2 regions of the Streptomyces sp. NPDC029296 genome follow, and region 2 is predicted to be linked to the other one. Evidence: riboswitches for the same ligand, from Rfam matches in the RefSeq annotation. Region 2 holds a riboswitch; the other holds the start of a gene.
The links. A riboswitch is a leader RNA that binds a small molecule or an ion and turns the genes downstream of it on or off. The one in region 2 is predicted to bind glycine.
Positions count from the first base shown of each region.

Region 1: another riboswitch for glycine. It lies ahead of gcvP (aminomethyl-transferring glycine dehydrogenase); the one in region 2 lies ahead of gcvT (glycine cleavage system aminomethyltransferase GcvT).

Region 1 is NZ_JBVHXT010000010.1:183,454-186,846, reverse strand. It holds gene ACZ4W9_RS11795 (DNA polymerase IV) at 5-1,537, shown strand; gene ACZ4W9_RS11790 (PRC-barrel domain-containing protein) at 1,459-1,830, opposite strand; glycine riboswitch at 1,951-2,045, shown strand; gene gcvP (aminomethyl-transferring glycine dehydrogenase) at 2,221-3,393, shown strand, end outside.
Region 2 is NZ_JBVHXT010000042.1:48,857-52,249, reverse strand. It holds gene glyA (serine hydroxymethyltransferase) at 1-67, opposite strand, end outside; gene gcvH (glycine cleavage system protein GcvH) at 82-459, opposite strand; gene gcvT (glycine cleavage system aminomethyltransferase GcvT) at 598-1,716, opposite strand; glycine riboswitch at 1,760-1,873, opposite strand; glycine riboswitch at 1,874-1,978, opposite strand; gene ACZ4W9_RS31355 (AAA family ATPase) at 2,157-2,825, shown strand; gene ACZ4W9_RS31350 (enhanced serine sensitivity protein SseB) at 2,892-3,393, shown strand, end outside.

The sequences.
Region 1 (3,393 bases), on a different contig from region 2:
ACATGTGAGAAACGCGCCCACGATCCTGCATCTCGACATGGACGCCTTCTTCGCCTCGGTGGAGCAGGCGTCCAAGCCGAGCCTGCGCGGGAAGGCCGTGGTCGTGGGTGGGCTCGGACCACGCGGTGTGGTGGCCACCGCGTCGTACGAGGCACGCGTGTTCGGGGTGCACTCGGCGATGCCCATGGCCCAGGCGCGCCGGCTGGCCCCCCACGCCGCCTATCTGGTGCCGCGCTTCACTCTGTACCGGTCGGTCAGCGAGCAGGTGATGGGGCTGCTGCGGGAGCTGTCGCCGCTGGTGGAGCCGCTGAGCCTGGACGAGGCGTTCGTGGACCTGGAGGCCGGGGGCGCGGCCTGGGACGAACAGTCGGCGCGACGGGCCGGGGAGAAGCTGCGGGCGGACATCCGGGCGGTCACCGGGCTCACGGGTTCGGTGGGACTCGCCGCCTCCAAGATGCTCGCCAAGATCGCCTCCGAGCAGGCCAAGCCGGACGGCCTCGTGCTGATCGAGCCGGGCACCGAACGGGAACTGCTCGCGCCGATGCCGGTGCGGACGCTGCCGGGGGTCGGCCCGGCCACCGGGGACCATCTGCGCAGAGCCGGGATCACCACGGTCGGGGAACTGGCGGAGGCCGGCGAGGACGAGCTGGTCCGGCTGCTCGGCAAGGCGCACGGGCAGGCGCTGTACGCCATGGCCCTGGCCCGGGACGAGCGGCCGGTGGTGGCCGAGCGGGAGGCCAAGTCGGTGTCGGTGGAGGACACCTACGACGTGGACATCCACGACCGGCTGCGGGTCGGCCTGGAGGTGCGGCGGCTGGCCGACCGGTGCGTGCGGCGGCTGCGCGGGGCCGGGCTGTCCGGGCGGACCATCGTGCTCAAGGTACGGAGGTACGACTTCTCCACCCTGACCCGTTCCGAGACGCTTCGCGGGCCCACCGACGATCCCGTGGTCATCCGGGAGGCGGCGGCGCGGCTGCTGGACTCCGTGGACACCACCGGCGGGGTACGGCTGCTCGGCGTCGGCGTGTCCGGGCTCGCCGACTACACGCAGGAGGACCTGTTCGCGCAGGCGATGCCGGTGCCGGCGGACGAGGAGCCCGAGGAGCACGCCGCCGAGGCCGAGGGGGAACGGCCGGACACAGCCGAGCCGCACTGGCGGGCCGGGCAGGATGTGCGGCACGCCGAGTACGGGCCGGGCTGGGTCCAGGGCAGCGGGGTGGGCAGGGTGACGGTGCGGTTCGAGACGCCCCAGTCCGGGCCGGGCCGGGTGCGGACGTTCTTCGTCGACGATCCCGAGCTGGCGTCCGCCGACCCGTTGCCACTGGTCATGGACCCTTCCCGCACCCCGGACGCTCCGGAAGACGCCCGGGCTCCGGAAGACGCCCGGGCCGCGGAAGAGCCGCGCGTCACGGAGACCAGGGAGCAGGAAGACGCGCGCGACCGGCGGGAAGGGTCCTCTCAGCCCTCCTCCGAACCCGCCAGCTTGCCGAAGTCGTGGTCCGGCAGCGCGGAAGGGGAGGCGGTGTCCAGGCCGTAGTGGTGGTAGAGCTGGAGTTCCTGCTCGGGAGAGATATGGCGGCCCACGCCGAAATCGGGGGCGTCCTTGATCAGGGCGCGGTCGAAGGGGACGCGCAGGGTGCCGTCGACCAGCTCGCTGGGTTCCAGGGGCACGAAGGCATCCCGGGAGAACAGACCGGTGCGTATGGCCGCCCACTCGGGCACACCGGTCGCGTCGTCCAGGTACACCTCGTCGATGGTGCCGATCTTGGTGCCCCTGCGGTCGAACGCCTTGCGGCCGATCAGGCTGCGCGGATCGATGTCGGTCTGCACGGTCCCTCTCCCTCCACGTGGTCGCAACTCATCCGTAAGCACTACCAAAGAGCACATTCGAGGAGGCGGCCACTCGAAGACCGCACGATTGACCTCGCTGGTAGGCTGGCAAGCGGCTGCTGACCCCGCGCGGGAGAGTCCTCCGACCCTGTCGGAGGCGCCGAAGGAGCAACTCCTCCCCGGAATCTCTCAGGCTCACGTACCGCACGGACGAGGTCACTCTGGAAAGCAGGGCGGGTGTCGACGGCTCCCGCTCTCACCGACGGTGAAAGCCGGTGCCCGCGGGCCCCCGGTGAAGCTCTCAGGTGCAGATGACAGAGGGGGAGGCCGTCGGGGTGCCCGTGCCGGGGCGCCCCTCGCAGGTCGCGCCAGACCAGGAGGCCTCCGCACATGACCGCCCCTCGCATTCCGCTCTCCGAACTCGAAGCGGGCATCCCGTTCGAGCAGCGCCACATCGGGCCCGACCAGGAGGCGCGGGCCAAGATGCTCGCGCAGGTCGGGTACGGCTCGCTGGACGAGCTGACCGCCGCCGCGGTCCCGGATGTGATCAAGAACGCCGACTCGCTGGACCTGCCGGGCGCCCGCACCGAGGCCGAGGTGCTCGCCGAGCTGCGCTCGCTCGCCGACCGCAACCAGGTCCTGCGCTCCATGATCGGCCTGGGCTACTACGGCACCTTCACCCCGCCCGTCATCCTGCGCAACGTCATGGAGAACCCGGCCTGGTACACGGCCTACACGCCGTACCAGCCGGAGATCTCCCAGGGCCGCCTGGAGGCCCTGCTGAACTTCCAGACGATGGTCGCCGAGCTGACCGGGCTGCCCACCTCCGGCGCCTCCCTGCTGGACGAGGGCACGGCCGCCGCCGAGGCGATGGCCCTGTCCCGGCGCATGGGCAAGAACAAGAAGGGCCTGTTCCTGGTCGACGCGGACGCGCTGCCGCAGACCATCGCCGTGATCGAGACCCGTGCCGAGCCGACCGGTGTGGAGGTCGTCGTCGCCGACCTGTCCGACGGCATCCCGGCGCGGATCGCCGAGCGCGACATCAACGGCGTGCTGATCCAGTACCCGGGCGCCTCCGGTGCCGTACGGGACATCAAGCCCGTCATCGACCAGGCGCACGAGCTGGGCGCCCTGGTCACCGTGGCCGCCGACCTGCTCGCCCTGACCCTGCTGACCTCGCCCGGCGAGCTGGGCGCGGACATCGCCGTCGGCACCACCCAGCGCTTCGGCGTGCCGATGGGCTTCGGCGGCCCGCACGCCGGTTACATGGCCGTCCACGAGAAGTTCGCGCGCAGCCTGCCCGGCCGCCTGGTCGGCGTCTCCGTCGACGCCGACGGCCACAAGGCCTACCGGCTCGCGCTGCAGACCCGTGAGCAGCACATCCGCCGTGAGAAGGCCACCAGCAACATCTGCACCGCGCAGGTGCTGCTCGCCGTCATGGCCGGCATGTACGCCGTCTACCACGGCCCCGAGGGCCTGAAGACGATCGCACGGCGCACGCACCGCTACGCCACCCTCCTCGCCGCGGGCCTTCAGGCCGCCGGCGTGGAGATCGTCCACGGC
Region 2 (3,393 bases):
GCTCGGCGTCGACCGCGGCGGCGATCTCCGGGTCCAGTTCGTGCAGGGGCGTGTTCAGGACAGTCATGGCGCTACGACTCCTCAGCCGGCGGTGAAGGCGGTGTACTCGTCCGCGGAGAGCAGCTCGGCCGGCTCCTCCGTGACGCGGACCTTGAACAGCCAGCCGCCCTCGAAGGGGGCCGAGTTCACCAGCGAGGGGTCGTTGACGACGTCCTCGTTCACCTCGGTGACCTCACCGGTGACCGGCGAGTACAGGTCGGAGACCGACTTCGTCGACTCCAGCTCGCCGCAGGACTCGCCCGCGGACACCGTGGAGCCGACCTCGGGGAGGTCGACGAAGACGACATCGCCGAGCGCGTTGGCCGCGTGCTCCGTGATGCCGACCGTCGAGACGCCGCCCTCGGCGTCCGACAGCCACTCGTGCTCCTTGCTGTAGCGCAGCTGCTGGGGGTTGCTCATGGCCTGAATTCTCCTGTACGCGCGGGAGTGATGGTGACGGGGGGACTGGGGAAACCGCTGGTGAGCGGGCGAATGTGCGCAGGGTCACGCGCCGCCGCGCGGCCGGGGGCCCCGGGCGGGCGCGGGCGCGCCCGGCGGCTACTTCTGGCGCTTGTAGAACGGCAGGGCCACGACCTCGTACGGCTCGTGGGTGCCCCGGATGTCGACGCCGACGCCCGGCGTGCCCGGCGCCGCGTGCGCCGCGTCGACGTAGGCCATGGCGATCGGCTTGCCCAGGGTGGGGGAGGGGGCGCCGGAGGTGACCTCGCCGATCACCTCGCCGCCCGCGACCACGGCGTACCCGGCGCGCGGCACCCGGCGGCCCTCGGCGACCAGCCCGACCAGGACCCGGGGCGGGTTCTGCCCGGCCCGGGCGGCGGCCTCGGCCAGCGCCTCGCGGCCCACGAAGTCGCCCTCCTTCTCGAACTTGACCACGCGGCCCAGCCCGGCGTCGAAGGGGGTCAGGGAGGTGGTCAGCTCGTGCCCGTACAGCGGCATGCCCGCCTCCAGGCGCAGCGTGTCCCGGCAGGACAGCCCGCACGGGACCAGACCGACGCCCTCGCCGGCCTCGGTCAGCGCCTGCCACAGGCCGACGGCGTGCTCCGGCTTCACGAACAGCTCGAAGCCGTCCTCGCCGGTGTACCCCGTACGGGCGATCAGCGCCGGGACGCCGGCGACCGTGCCGGGCAGCCCGGCGTAGTACTTCAGGCCGTCCAGGTCGGCGTCGGTCAGGGACTTCAGGATGCCGGGGGACTCGGGGCCCTGCACCGCGATCAGCGCGTAGGCGTCCCGGTCGTCGCGGACCTCGGCGGCGAACCCGGCCGCCCGCTCGGTGAGCGCGTCCAGCACCACCTGGGCGTTGGAGGCGTTGGCCACGACCATGTACTCGGTCTCCGCCAGCCGGTAGACGATCAGGTCGTCCAGGATGCCGCCGTCGGCCCGGCAGATCATGGTGTAGCGGGCGCGGCCCACACCGACGGAGGCGATGTTGCCGACCAGGGCGTGGTTCAGGAAGGCGGCGGCCTCGGCGCCGGTCACGGTGATCTCGCCCATGTGGGAGAGGTCGAACAGGCCGGCCCGGGTGCGCACGGCGGTGTGCTCGTCGCGCTCGGAGCCGTAGCGCAGGGGCATGTCCCAGCCGGCGAAGTCGGTCATCGTGGCGCCCAGCGAGCGGTGCACGGCGTCGAGCGCGGTATGGCGGAGTTCGGTACTGCTCATCGGTCGGTCGTCTCCCAGGGCACAAGGACGGGGCGAGGAACGTTCCTCCCCATCTGTCATCGGAACCTGAGAGGTTCGCCGCCACCGCCACGGGGACGATCACGGCTTGCACCTTGGGTGGAGCCGCCGTCGCCGGCGGCCCGCTTTTCAGATGTGCCTCGCCCGCGCGGTAACGGGGCCTGAGAGATTCAAGGGAGGGACTTGCTCCTTCGGCGCCCCAGGCGGCCCCGAGGGGGCCCGGGAACTCTCCCGCGCGGATTCAAACGGCCGGTATGCAGTTGGCGGCCTCATCATTGCACGCCACACCCCGGCCATCCAGAGCGCGCCGCCTGTGACCGACCTGTGGCCGTACGCACACGTACCGCCGACCGTTTCCCATTACCTTTCCTTTACACAGAACGGGCATGGGATTGACCGAGCCCCTGGGGAGGACGATCACGGTGAACAGGACATCGGCCTACGCCGCCCACACCGGTCTGGTGGTTCCGGGACCATCCGCCGCGGCGGCCCGGGAACGCCGCGCGGAGCGCCCCGCGCCGGTCGTCCGCGATCTGCGCGACCGGGCCGGCCGCAGCCCGCACGTCCTGCTCTTCGGCCCCCGCGACCTGGTGGTGATCACCGGGCTGCCGGGCAGCGGCAAGTCCACCCTGATGCACCGCGCGGTCGCCGGCCGCCGCGTCGACTCCCAGGACACCCGGGACCGCTTCCAGGCCCGCGTCCCCGGCTTACTGCCGTACGCGCTCTACCGCCCCCTGGTCCGCCTCGCGCACTACGCCGGGCTGCGCCGGGCGCTGCGCACCGGCGAGGGGCTGGTCGTGCACGACTGCGGTACCCAGCCGTGGGTGCGCGCCTGGCTGGCCCGCGCGGCCCGGCGCCGGGGCGGCACCCTGCACCTGCTGCTGCTCGACGTGGACCCCGAGACGGCCCGCCGGGGCCAGCGCGAGCGCGGCCGGGGCGTCTCCCGCTACGCCTTCCGCCGCCACCGCCGCGCCACGGCCCGGCTGCTGCGCGCGGTGGAGAAGGGGGAGCTGCCCGCCGGGTGCGGCGCGGCGGTGCTGCTGGACCGGGACGCGGCGGACGTCCTCGCCCGCGTCGGCTTCACTCGGTGAGGGGCTGTCAGTGCCACCCGCTAGCCTTCATGGTCACAGCAGTGGTTCCCAGCAGGCGGTAGGCACATGGACTTCCCGGCGGACTTTCCCGCGGACTTCCCGGCACCGGCGCACCCGCACCCGCACGGCGGTTGGCCCGGCAACGAGCTGGAGGAGGTGTTGTCGGCCTCCCTCGGCATCCCCGCGGCGGGCGGCCGGATCGTCGAGGTCGTCGGCCGCAGCCTCCTGTGGATCCCGCTGCCGGGCGGCGGGAGCCCGGACAGCGGCCCGCTGGACCTGCCGACGCTGGACATCGGCGGCCAGACCTACGTCCCGGTGTTCAGCTCCGAGGAACAGCTGCGCCAGGTGGCCGGCTCCCACATGGCGTACACCATCGCCCCGGCGGTGGAGTTCGCCCGCGGTCTGCCCCCGCAGGTGGGCATCGTCGTCAACCCCGAGGGCGTGGTCGGCATACCGCTGCCGCCCGAGGCGGTGGCCGAGCTGTGCCGGGTGGGCCGCACCCCGCTCGACGGCCCGGGCACCGGCGGCCGGGTCCGCCTCTTCGAGCCCGACTGGCAGGACGACCCGG